One region of the Pelotomaculum sp. PtaB.Bin117 genome, then DNA from elsewhere that is predicted to be linked to it. Evidence: riboswitches for the same ligand, from Rfam matches in the RefSeq annotation. Region 1 holds a riboswitch; each other region holds the start of a gene.
The links. Region 1 has a riboswitch for molybdenum cofactor ahead of A4E54_RS00545 (zinc ribbon domain-containing protein). Riboswitches for the same ligand answer to the same signal wherever they lie in the genome.
Positions count from the first base shown of each region.

Region 2: another riboswitch for molybdenum cofactor. It lies ahead of A4E54_RS00975 (heterodisulfide reductase-related iron-sulfur binding cluster); the one in region 1 lies ahead of A4E54_RS00545 (zinc ribbon domain-containing protein).
Region 3: another riboswitch for molybdenum cofactor. It lies ahead of A4E54_RS00650 (fibronectin type III domain-containing protein); the one in region 1 lies ahead of A4E54_RS00545 (zinc ribbon domain-containing protein).

Region 1 is NZ_MVQM01000015.1:195-3,179, forward strand. It holds partial or broken gene A4E54_RS00540 (peptidylprolyl isomerase) at 1-79, opposite strand, end outside; gene A4E54_RS00545 (zinc ribbon domain-containing protein) at 529-1,788, opposite strand; molybdenum cofactor riboswitch at 1,935-2,053, opposite strand; partial or broken gene tsaA (tRNA (N6-threonylcarbamoyladenosine(37)-N6)-methyltransferase TrmO) at 2,178-2,985, opposite strand, start outside.
Region 2 is NZ_MVQM01000030.1:133-5,539, forward strand. It holds partial or broken gene A4E54_RS00965 (zinc ribbon domain-containing protein) at 1-841, shown strand, start outside; gene A4E54_RS00970 (hypothetical protein) at 901-1,104, shown strand; molybdenum cofactor riboswitch at 1,163-1,285, shown strand; molybdenum cofactor riboswitch at 1,325-1,444, shown strand; gene A4E54_RS00975 (heterodisulfide reductase-related iron-sulfur binding cluster) at 1,434-3,575, shown strand; gene A4E54_RS00980 (hypothetical protein) at 3,636-3,890, shown strand; gene A4E54_RS00985 (hypothetical protein) at 3,909-4,346, shown strand; gene A4E54_RS00990 (hypothetical protein) at 4,363-4,944, shown strand; gene A4E54_RS00995 (energy-coupling factor transporter ATPase) at 4,945-5,407, shown strand, end outside.
Region 3 is NZ_MVQM01000020.1:344-4,530, reverse strand. It holds gene A4E54_RS00650 (fibronectin type III domain-containing protein) at 235-1,533, opposite strand; molybdenum cofactor riboswitch at 1,770-1,889, opposite strand; molybdenum cofactor riboswitch at 2,172-2,289, opposite strand; gene A4E54_RS00645 (Ig-like domain-containing domain) at 2,473-3,390, opposite strand; gene A4E54_RS00640 (energy-coupling factor transporter transmembrane component T family protein) at 3,475-4,187, opposite strand, start outside.

The DNA of each region.
Region 1 (2,985 bases):
CCGTTCCAGGCGCGTCTTCCTCAAAGAAATCAATGACTATTTTCTTGCCATTTTCCAATTCAATGCTGCCTCTTTTCACTTATCGCATCCTCCTCAGTTTTGTTCCAATAAATGCATTTTACTAAACTAAGCGGAATTTAGCAAATCTCCGTTCAGCTCAGCTTTCGGTCATTGGTTGGAAACTCCTGCCATGCCGGGCGTTGGCATAAGGAAAACATAAGGGCAGTCAGTCGCTGCCCGGCAATTGTTTTTTTCTAAATATAATTCTTATTTACCCTAATTTCAGGTACTTTGTGACACTCTATGCGCCGGGGATTAAAATCCCCGCGGTTTCTTCGGGCACCCGTGCGTAGTCGCTGCTCGCAGTAATTGAAGCGTGGCCTCTACCGCGTTGAGAGCGTAGTGGGCGACGGATAACGCCAGGCGGTGCCAAGCCCGTTCCTGCTCCCGTTTTGGATTTACAGCTCATGGGGAGCAGGAACACCCTTGCCTTTCGGACTTTAGGGCTTTGTTCGTGCATGTCTCCGCTTAAACCGCGTATCTTAAAAAGAACCTCTTGCCGATATTTCTGACGGCGTTTAGCGCAACACTGCCTTTCTTGCCGCATTTGCAAGTGAATAACGGTGCCCCGGGCCGGTAATGCTCCTTGTTATCACCGTGCCGGGCTATCTCCGCCCCGCAATCGGCACATAACCGGCCTGTGTTCCTGGGGTTTACCCGGCTGATGATTATTCCATACTCCCAGGCTTTGTATTTCGTATAGTGGGATATCCTGCCCCGGAGCCAGTAGGAACGCTTGGAACTGGCCCGCCTGCTGAACTTGCCTTGCTCAGGTTTAAAATTATTCAGGTATTCAAACACGATGATACCCGCGCCATGTTCCAGGGCAAAGTCCAGTATTCTACGAGACACCCGGTGGGCTTCATTATCGTCGATGTTATGGATCCTGTTCCTTAGCGCCTTATTGTCCTGCTCATCCTTATTCAAGGAACCCGTAAGGCTGAGCTTGGTTGCGATAATACCCAAAAGTCGTTTCCTGCGGCCGCTGAGGCTGTCACCGCCACGGATAAACCGGGTGGCCACCTGCGTGCCGTCGCTTTTGAATATGCCGCATACCGCCGGCCTGCCGCTAATATTTAAGCCTACAGCGCAAATCTTCAGGCTTGGATCTTTAACCTGCTCGGCAACCGCCTTCACTACCGGTTTTTCCTTTTCAACCGGGAAATGCAGCTCAAGCCGGTTTTTCTTAATTACCGCGTGTGGACAGCCTATCTTCCAGCCGTCCTGAACCCGCCGGCCGGTCAAATGATACTTCACCCAGCGCCAGGTGTTGCCGTCGAACAACTTCAGCATAATAGACTTGCCGGTGTAACCTTTATACTGGCCGGCATAAAACAAAGTGTTGCGCTGCCACTCTCTGGGCGGCACCGGCGGTCTGTATTTAAGCTTCTTCTCTTTGGCTTCGGCCTTGGCTTTTGCATCTTTCCATTTTTTCAGCTTGGAGAAGAATGACCGGGCTGCTCCAATGGCCGTGTTTATACAAGCCCGCCGGAACATAGCCGGGATATCCCACTTTAAGGGAAACGGCGGTGCAGGGTTGTCCTTTGTACTGTGAGTTAATCTTTCGAGTTCGGTTAACGCTTTTTTATTGGTTAGTTCAAGTATTTGAGCACGCTCCTTGATTATACCAAAATAAAACGCTGTGACTTCATTGAACAGTTTTTCAGTGGTGATGAACCATTCAGGAAAACGGTACTCCAAGGTTTGCTTGATGGTTTTAGTAGGCATTACACACCCCCCTCCCCGATAATCGGTATACATACAGATTCCTCGAGTATAAAAAACCCTTTCATAAAACGGAAAGGGCTAAAATAAGTGTGGTAATAAAAACGTCTTCCCGAGGAAGACGTAATAATTACTCACAGGCCACAAAGGCTCTGCTGCTTATTGTCTCCTTTCCATAAGGGAGGCATGGCCGTTTCCCGCCATACCTAGCGGCCTGTTCGCCGTGAGACAAATCCTTTAGGCAAAAAGGCTCGGAGTAGTTGTAATTCATAATTTTTCCTTAAAGCAATTATAGTCACAGAATAAACTGCATGTCAACCGGTATTTTTATACATATCCATAGCCCCACCATCTTTGAAAGTTAAATCTTGCTTTTTAACGGATATGAATCATCACGTCTTGTTTTCCTCTAAAGTGATATTGAATATCTCATGATCCGATAAGCTATAAAAACTCTCTATGTCCAGTTCTTGAAGACAAATAAGAGTTAATCGCTTGCTTCCACTAGTCCACACGCTCTGCTTCCGTTCCGCCAAAGGGTTGTAGGCAAACCTTGACGGGTTGGCAAGTCTTGCTCTGCAAAGCCCTTGCAGGGTATCCGCCAAACAAGGGGAGCCGCTGACATGAACCTTAACATTCGGGGATTTGGTAGACTCAAGCCGGTTATCGGCGATAAACGCCATTCTTACAGCTATCAGCAGATCTGAACAAATCTCTCCGTGGTGAGTGATGGCTTGACTCAGCAAGTTTTTCATTAAGAGATCTGGGTTGAGCGGAGCTATATGCGGTGTCCGTGGTGAAAACACCACATCATGGTCAAAATACGGTTTGATATCTATGACGGGACTTTCATTTACGGCATCAAGTCCAGTCACATAAAGTGTATTCCCCTGAATCCGGTCCAGCTTGACCAGGGTCAGAGCTATTGGATTGGGGCGGGCCGGTGACCGGATGGCAAACACACCAAATTTACGGGACAAAGGATTAACCTTAACCGGTGCGACCGTAGTGGTGTTACGTGACGCTTGATGGAGCCAAGTCAAAATCCATAAATGAGAATACTCGTCGATTCGCTCCAGCGCCGCGGAAAATAAGGGAAAGATTATGATTTGAGCCTGAATCCCGGTTGTCGGCATGCTGTTTCGATCAGTTATTTGTGATTTGACAATGCCCACAGGGTTTAGTGTAATAGAATCTACT
Region 2 (5,407 bases), on a different contig from region 1:
TTTGTTTTATACCGGCCAGTACAAAGGCTACACCGGCAAGTCTATAATGCTGAAGTTGTACGACGGCAGCACCTGGCGCTGGGTGAAGTACCATTTAACCGGCAGGCGGGTTCAGGACGGTTGGAAGATAGGATGCCCTCGCGCAGTAATCAAGAAGAACCGGATTGAGCTGCATTTCCCGGTTGAAAAGGAAAAACCGGCGGTTAAGTCGGTTGCCGAACAGGTTAAAGACCCAAACCTTAAAATTTGCGCTGTTGACTTAAACACGTGCGACAAGCTGGCGGTATGCGGTATATTCAAAAGCGACGGCACGCAGGTAGCCACCCGGTTCATCCGGGGCGGCGATAACCTAAACGGCCGTAGGAAACGACTTTTGGGCATAATCGCAACCAAGCTCAGTCTTACCGGTTCATTAAACAAGGATGAGCAGGACAATAAGGCCTTGTGGAATAAGATCCATAACATCGACGATAATGAAGCCCACCGGGTATCCCGCAGAATACTGGACTTTGCCCTGGAACACGGAGCGAGTATCATCGTGTTTGAACACTCGAACAGTTTTAAACCCGAGCAGGGCAAATACAGCAGGCGGGCCAACTCCAGGCGTTCCTACTGGCTCCGGGGCAGGATATTCCACTATACCAAATACAAAGCCTGGGAGTATGGAATAATCACCAGCCGGGTCAACCCCAAGGACATAAGCCGGTTATGCGCCGGCTGCGGGGCGGAAATAGACCGGCGCGCACCGTTATTCACTTGTAAATGCGGTAAGAAAGGCAGTGTTGATCTAAACACCGTAAGAAATATAGGCAAAAAGTTCTTTTTAAGATACACGGCCTGAGCGGAAATAAGCGCGAACAAAGCCCTAAAGTCCGAAAGGCAAGGGTGTTCCCGCTCCCCATGAGCTGTAAATCCAAAATGGGAGCAGGAACGGGCTTGGCACCGCCCGGTGTATCCGTCGCCCACTACGCTCTCAATGCGGTAGAGGCCACGCCTCAATTTACTGCGGGCAGCGACTACGCACGGGTGCCCGAAGAAGCTGCCGGGATTCATCTCCCGGAGGAGCAGAGTGTCACAAAGTGCCTGAAATTAGGGCAAGAATAAGTTAACGAAAAAGTATACCCCGGCAGGAAATTGTTTTTTAATGTTGAATAGTTATATAAAACAAAGAATTCTCCGAGCCTGGCATACCTAAACAAAAGCAGGGTACGGTAACCAGGCCGTTAGGGTACGGTGGGAAACTCCTGTACCTCCCGGTGCGGAAAGGAGAGGTTTTTGGAAAAAAGCTTTGTCCTTTTGCAACGGGCAAAGCTTATATTTTTTAATGATGATTACTCTCCGAGCCATATGACCTAAAGCTTTTAAGCCATGGTTTTCGGCCGGTAGGGTGTACCGGGAAACCGGTATGTCTCCCATTGCGAAAAGGAGAGTTCTTGATCCGGCTTATGTGCCGGGCTAACTTTGTTTTTTCGCAGAGTTTGCCCGGTATTATTTTTTGCATGGCTGGAATAAGTTTTGCAGTAAAGGACCAGGCACTAACCGAAAGGAAAGGCAAAGTGGAGATTTATATTTTTTTTGTCCTCATGGTCATATCGTTAGGTTATTTTCTATGCGAGGTATATTGGCGCTGCCGCTACATAAAGTTGGGCAGGCCGGAAAACCGTTTTGACCGCCCGCTTGAACGCTGGAAATATTTTCTCACCCATGTGGCCGGCCAAAAGAAAATTATGAATAAACCCCTGTTTGGTTTTCTGCACGGGTTTATCATGTGCGGCTTTTGTGTCCTGTTGCCGGGCATCCCCAATATGGTTGCGGAAGGCCTTTTCAAAACCAGTATTCCTTATATCGGAGATAATCCCGGCTACCTTTTCATCAAAGATATTTTTATCGCTTTAATCATCTTCGGGATCGGCGGCAGCTTTTTGCGGCGGGTCGTTAAAAAGCCGGTCTGGCTGAAGAACACTCCCGTGGTTTTTGTAATCCTTGGATTGATCCTGGTCATCGCGATAACGGAAGTCCTGTTTCACGGAACCCGGCTCGCGCTTGGCGAAGGAGCCGCTTTAAGCGGGGCCGCCCCGCTGGCTGCGGCTGTTTCAAGGTTTCTGGAGGGCTTTAATGAAAATGCAATTCATGCCGCCGGGATGTTTTTCTGGTGGACCCACTACCTGGCTATTTTCTCATTATTGTTCATCATCCCCCACTCGAAACACCTGCATATGGTGTTCGCCCCTTTCAACACCTACTGGCACTCGCTGGAACCAAAGGGCGCTTTGCGTAAAATTCAATTTGACGACGAAAATGTTAAAACTTACGGGGCGAGCAAACTGGAGGACCTTACCTGGAAGCAGCTTTTCGAGGCTTACGCCTGCGTAAAATGCGGCCGCTGTGATGAAATCTGCCCCGCCCATCAGAGCGAAGAACCGACCAAACCAAAAAGGTTCAACGGCCGCCTGCGCAATCACATAGAAAAAATTGCCCCGGTGCTTTTAAACCGGAAAGTCTGGCATCCAAAAGCTGCAAAGCAAAAAGCGGCGGAAGGTTCAATTTCCTACAAGACTAAAAAGGGCGTCAAGAAGAAAAACCTCATCGGTGACGTCTATGAAGAAGAATTTATTTGGAGCTGCGCCACCTGCGGGGGGTGCATGGAAACCTGCCCGATCTCGATCGAGCATACCTCCAGGCTGTTCGACCTGCGCCGTTATATTGTCTCGTCGGGGAAGAACGTGCCTGGGAAAATCAAGCAAGCCATTGCCGGCATGGAAAATTACGGCAACCCCTGGGGTGTCAGCCGCGAAACCGGATATGACCTGGCAAAAGAATTGGAGATGCCAACCCTGGCCGAAAAACCCGACGCGCAGTACCTTTATTTTGTGGGCTGCGCCGGTTCGTTCGATGAGACGGCCGGGAGAGCAGCCGCCGCGTTTGTTAATATATTGAAGAAAGCAGGCGTCAGTTTCGCCGTGCTCGGACGTGAAGAATGGTGCTGCGGCGAGACGGCCCGCCGGATGGGAAATGAGCACCTGTTCCAAAGGATCGCGCAAAAGAATGTATCGCTTTTCAACAAGTTAAATGTAAAGAATATTTTAACTGCCTGTACCCACTGCTTTAACACTTTGAAAAACGAATATCCCCAGTTCGGCGGGAGATATAAAGTCATCCCGCACTCCGTTTTTTTAGCCGGCCTGCTGCACGAAGGCAGGATCAAGCCAGGCAAAAGTATCGGCAAAATAATTACCTGTCACGATTCATGCTACCTGGGCCGTTACAATAATCTTTATAATGAGCCGCGGGAAATTCTGAAGTCCATACCGGGCGTCCGCCTGGCCGAAATGCCCCGTTCCAGGGAAAAATCTTTTTGCTGCGGCGCGGGGGGAGGCAGGTTTTGGATGAAAAGCGGGCCCGAAAACTTGATCGGCCAAAACAGGGCCGGGGAAGCCCTTTCGACCGGAGCCGAGGTGGTCTGCACGACCTGTCCGTATTGCTTGGCCACTCTTTCTGAACAAATCAAGGTTAAAGGCGTTAATAACAGTATCAAAACCCTGGATATAGCTGAAATTCTGGAAATGAGCCTCTAACTGTTGATATGAATAATTTGTAAAGGGGTGAAAGGTTTAACTTATATGGAGGCAAAAGAAGTGTTGATAAAATATGTGAAGGAAACGGGTGGGACAAAATGCTTTCTCGGGGACGACAGCAGCCGGGAGGATGTGCGCGCGACCATGGTGCTTGCCACAGCCTGCCCGCTTTACAAGGATGACAATGAGGAGGAAATCTACCTGGAAGGCGTGCTGACCTGCTACAACTGCCGCTACCGCAGGTGGACGCGCCCCGGATTCAGCTGTTTTAAGAACTTCCCGGTGATACTCTCGACAATTAATAATTCTATATAGACTAAACGAGGTAATGTTATGTCGTTAAATAAAAAAATTATAATCAGCATCGTTCTGATTATTTTAGCCGTAGCCGGTTCCTACCTGTTGGAGAACCTTTCAAAAGAGCGGGGGCTAAAATCCGCCACGGTGATCAAGATGCAGGAGAACAACAACCTTGTCGCTCTCATGGGTGTCGATGTGCTAAAAACGCTAAAAGATCAGGAGTCCCCCGGCGACAAGGATGCTAAAGGTCTGAGCCTGCTGTATGCCATGGGAGCGGCGGGCATCGGCGAGTTCAATCAAATCGAGGTTAAAGGCGTGGACAACAAATCTGTTTTCCAGGCAAATAAGAACGAGATTACCAGGGACTATCTCTTGTACTTTACGGATCATGGAACCGTTAACTTGTGCCGGAAAAATGACTATCAACGTTTCCTTGTCGAGGATGTCAGTGAAATCAACAAAATAAATTGATAAAGAGGTAACTGCGGTGGAGGATACAGCAAAGAAATACCAGGAGGAAAAAGCGCCGGTAGCGGAAAAATTCATTTTCAGGCTCGGACTGGCCGATGTGCTCAGACTGACCATGTTCGGGACACTTATCTCGATCACCAAGGACATAACCAGGCTGCCGCTGCACCTGCCAGGACATACCAGCATATATTGGATGGGGATCCTGGTTCTGGGCAAGGGGCTGATCCCCAAGTTCGGAGCGGGAATAATCATGGGCATTGTTTCAGGTGCGCTTGCCGTGCTGTTGGGGCTGGGGAAAGAAGGAGTGTTTGTATTTTTCAAATACTTCGTTCCGGGGTTATTAATCGACTTTCTCGCCCCGGTATTTTACAACAAGCTCGAAAACCCTTTCGTCGGCGCCATCTGCGGCACATTGACCAGCCTGTCGAAATTAGTTGCGAACCTCGTTCTGGGAATATTGCTTAAGATGCCGATGGGATTTATCGCCCTGGGTCTGGGGTTCGCCTCGGCTTCCCATGTTTTGTTCGGCGCCGCGGGCGGACTGATCGCCGCGGTATTGATCAAGCGGCTGAGGCCAAGATTATCCACCTGGGAGTGAATGAACATTATTGAACTGATCGACGTCACAAAAGAATACGACACCGGCCATTCGGATAAAAAACGCGCCCTCAAAAACATAAACCTGGCCATCCGGCAGGGCGAGTACGTCGGGCTGATCGGGATGAACGGGTCCGGGAAAACCACCCTCGCCCGTCTCATCAACGGCCTGATTCAACCCACGGCGGGCAAGGTGTATGTAAACGGACTGGACACGGCGGACAGGAGTTCTCTTAACGAAATCAGGCGCCAGGTGGGGATGGTCTTTCAAAACCCCGACAACCAGATTATCAGTTCCATCGTGGAGGAGGATGTCGCCTTTGGCCCGGAGAACCTGAGACTCCCGCCCGCGGAAGTAAAAGAGCGCATCGACTGGGCGCTGCGGTCCGTCGGCCTGGCGGAACTGCGCCATCACGCCCCGCACTTGCTTTCCGGCGGCCAGAAACAAAAAGTAACCATAGCGT
Region 3 (4,187 bases), on a different contig from region 1:
GAAATTGTTAGTTTCCGGTAAACATTGGTTGAAAAGCAATAAACCAGTATGTCATAAGTCAAATAGCCACAGGCGGGTTACTCGGATGATATGATACTGATCTGGTTCTATGAACATATACCATGATATTCTACATTGTGGAACAAATTCCTACCCGCTTAAAAAAATTTGTCTAGGTAGGAAAACCCCGGTCTGACGGCCGGGGCTGAGAATAACAGCTCATTTCACCTGATTTTAAGAGGTCGTAGCACCTGATCCGGCCGCGGAAAAACCCGCTTCAAGGGTGTAGGTGGTATTCTTGGGCACGACTCGGAAGTAATAAGTGGTAAGAGGGCTTAGCTCATATGCACTATTATCCGAAGTGTCCCCGGCCACGAATGAGAAAGGAGCGGTACCGGTGATGTCACTTACATTAAGTTTCGTAAAGCCCGTCCACTGGTTGGTGGAATAGTAGACGTCATACGCTTCGGTTGCGCTAGAATTGGTGATGCCGCTGGCGTTCCAGTGCACTGTCAGCGTGGTGCTGGTTGGAGTATCAACCGTGGGCCTGTTGTCCAACCAGGCGGGGAGGTCGTTGCTAAGTGAGCTGAAACTGAGCTGGTTGTTGGTTATTTGGGCATGGGTCCAGGAATTGCCGCTTATGTCAGTGACAGGCGGCACGTCCAGGGTATAGCTGTGGGTGCCGGCGGAATAATCCCGGTTATAGCAGGTATTGGTATTGCCCTGGACCGTCTCGGGGAAGAAGAAGAAGGTGTTCGCGGTATTGGCAAATGGCTTGTAATTCTCGGCACCTGAAACGGCGTAGGCATCGATAGTGTCGTCATAGACAACTGCCGTACCGCCTTTTTTATAGTTTGCCACCAGGCCGTTGGGATCACTTAAACTTAATAAGGTGGCGGCAGTGGTGGAGTTGACGGGCCGGTCAAAAATGACGCCCACGTTGGGCTCATAAGGCACGTTTGAGGTGCCCACAGTGTAGGTGACAACCGGCGCAACACTATCACTGAAAGCATTGTCATTTGCAGGAGTGACGTTTAAAGGAGTCCTGAAAGTGAAGGTGAAGTCGCTCCTGTTCCGGTAGTTGCCCAGGGTCAAAAGATTGTCGTCAGCAACGGTAGCCGCTTTGATCGTCACGTCGTAAAGCTCGTTGAAAGCCAGCGCGTTATCAAAGGTCAGGGTTACGGTCGTCCCCTTGTTGAGGTTGCTGTCGCTAATACCGCTGCAGCCGCTTCCCGAATTCTTGGAGTAACTGAACGACGGGTTAGAGCTGTCATATTGCCTTGTAACTATAAACTGGCTCGAATCAAATTCATTGGTGTTAACTGATTGCTTACTGAAGAAGATCTTTAAGGTTTTGGTGCTTTGCGTGTAACTGTAGCCGTTGCAGTTAAACGCCTTGTTGCCCGCGCCGCTGCCGTTGCCGTTGTAGTTCAGGGCGAAAGCACCCGGGGCAAATGAAGCGAACAGCATAGTCGCTCCCACCAACAGGGAGACTATTTTGGCGCTCTTTTTGAAAAACCTGCTTTTAAACATGAACTTTTCCCTCCTAAAAATATTTTTTTTCAATCGGTTACCCTTTTATTGCCTTTGTTTTACCTTTTTCCTCATCACTTCCGGCAACGTATTTGTGACAACAAATTCGCCTTCGGCAACCTTAGGGCATATAGCGCTACGGCCCTAATACCATCGCTAATGTATGTCCAAAGGTCACTTATATAAAAATGATGCCGGGCAAGCTTTGCGAAAAACAAAGTTCGCCCGGCATCATAAGCCAGATCAAAAACTCTCCTTTTCGCAATGGAAGGCACGTTAGTTTCCCGGCGCACCCTGCAGGCCCAAAAACCATGGTTATACGCTTTAGGTTAATTGACTCGGAAAGAAATATTTAAGTTTAAAAATACAAATTATTTAATTTAATGAATAATTAAGTCATATTAACAGATAAATCCTTAGTATTGAACATATTTTATCTGCAATGTCTTAATCTGTAAATAAGCATCAGGTCTTAAATTAATATGGACAATAGTCCCGCTTTTTGAAATATAATCCTATATTACCATAACAAATCGCTCTCTTATTTATGCCTAAACCCACTTTATCCACACATCACGAAAAGAATAATTTCAATTAAAAATAAAAGCTTTGTCCGGTTAATAAAAAAGACAAAGCTTTCTTCTTAAAAAACCTATCCTTTCCATACCGGGAGGCTTAACCGTTTCCAGTTAAACCCTGAAGGTCTGCCGCCATAGCCGTAGCCACAGGCGGTTAGACTCGGATAAAATTATTAAATTTTCGTCCCTAGCGGTGGTAAATTAATCTTCATTTACCACTATGATAATCAATATGGTTTATTTTATCATACAACTGATGAGAAATATGTCATTCCATGTCGACGAAAAATCTTTTGCAAAAAAATTGCAAAAGATTTTTAGATTAAGACAAACTATTGCTATCTTAGAGTCGGTGTTACAATTAACTCCTTTTTTTCTTCTTGACAAACAATTCCACCACTATCCAGCCGGCGATTAAAACGACGGTCAGGATAGTCAGCAAATTGGTGTAATCCAGTCCCATGCCGGCTTGCGCGGGACTCTCCGGCTTTCCTGTCTGCCCGGATGCCGCGCTTTCCCCGCTTGTATTCCCGGCAACTTGCTGCTGCCCGGCTGCCGCCGCTCCCGGCGACTTGTTTTCCTGACCGGTATTTGCCTCATTGCCGCCGGCGTTGGCCTGGAGTTGCGCGGTCTCACTGTTTGCTTGTGCGGCGTTCTTTTCGCCCGGCAGGGCAGGCTGGGAATCAGGCGAAGCCGGCTGCTGGGTGGCGGCTGTGGTTTGTGCCGCAGGCTGCGTAACAGGTTTCGTTACCGCCTGTGATATCGCCTGTCCCTGGGTCTTGAAGGAAATGTTTAACCCCTGGCCGGACGTGGTCCCTCCGAGGACGGAAACGCCATTTTTCGCTTTCAGGTCCGGCGACACTTTTAAAGTATATGATGTTCCAGGACTTAAAGGGCTGGACGGCTGGACGAATACGTTGTTTCTCTGGGAAAAATCGATGCTGTCATCCACTTTGGTCACGCTAACGGGGATGTTCTCACCGTTTTCGGAGAACAGGCTGAAGCAATTCTGGTTAATCCCCCAGATGGTGCTGTTGACCACGTTCTTGTCGAACTCCAGCTTGAATTTCGGTTCCGTGGGTACGTCGGCGGCGTCCTGCACATTGCCGCCGCCGTCAACTAGTGTAATTGAAACAAAACTTAACGGCTTTTGACCGGGTATTCCTGGGGAAGATGATTTTTCCCCTCCCTGGGCGGCAAAAGCGGCGGAGGCAAAGAATAAAAACAACAGCAATAAGACGGCTGACTTCACAAAAAGGTTTTTTCTGCCGGCAAACACGGATTATCATCCTTTCTTTCCTCTAAGGTAAGGGGACACACCTCAATTATAGGTATTCTTTTACTGACGAGGAATGTCCCCTAATTAGATCAATACAACTGACAGCACGAAGGCCAGGGAAACAAACCCTATCGCCAGTCTGTCTTTTCCCTTAAAACGCAGGCTGCCGGTTCTGATCCGGCTGGAGCCGCCGGTGTAGCACCTGCTTTCCATGGCGACGGCCAGGTCGTTGGCCCGCTGCAGTGACGCCGCCAGCAGCGGGATCAGGACGGCTGTATAGCTTTTCAGCCTGGTGATAATTTTAGGTGAGTTAAACTGCGCGCCGCGGGACCTCTGGGCGCGCGTTATGGTCTCCGCTTCTTCGATGATGGTCGGAATAAATCTCAAGGCGGTGCTGATAAGCATGGAAAACTGGCTCACGGGTATCCTCAGATAGCGCAGTGGCGAGAGCAGGGACTCGATCCCGGAGGCCAGCTTCAGCGGCGACGTGGTCATAGTCAGCAGGGAGGAAGCCAGGTACAGGATCAGCAGGCGAAAGATCGTGGACGTGCCCAGGGCGATGCCCTCTCTGGTCACACTAACGCCGCCCAGGTGAAAAACCGGCTCGCCAGATGTGAGAATTGCCTGGAAGATAAACGAAAACAGAAACAAGTACCTCAGCTTGCGCAAGCCGCGCAGAATACGGGCTATTTTTACCTGCGACAATAAAATGACCGCTATGATGATGGAGATATTGAGCAGGATCACGTACCACTTGAAATTCATCAATACTGAAAAGATGACGACAAAGCAGCCGA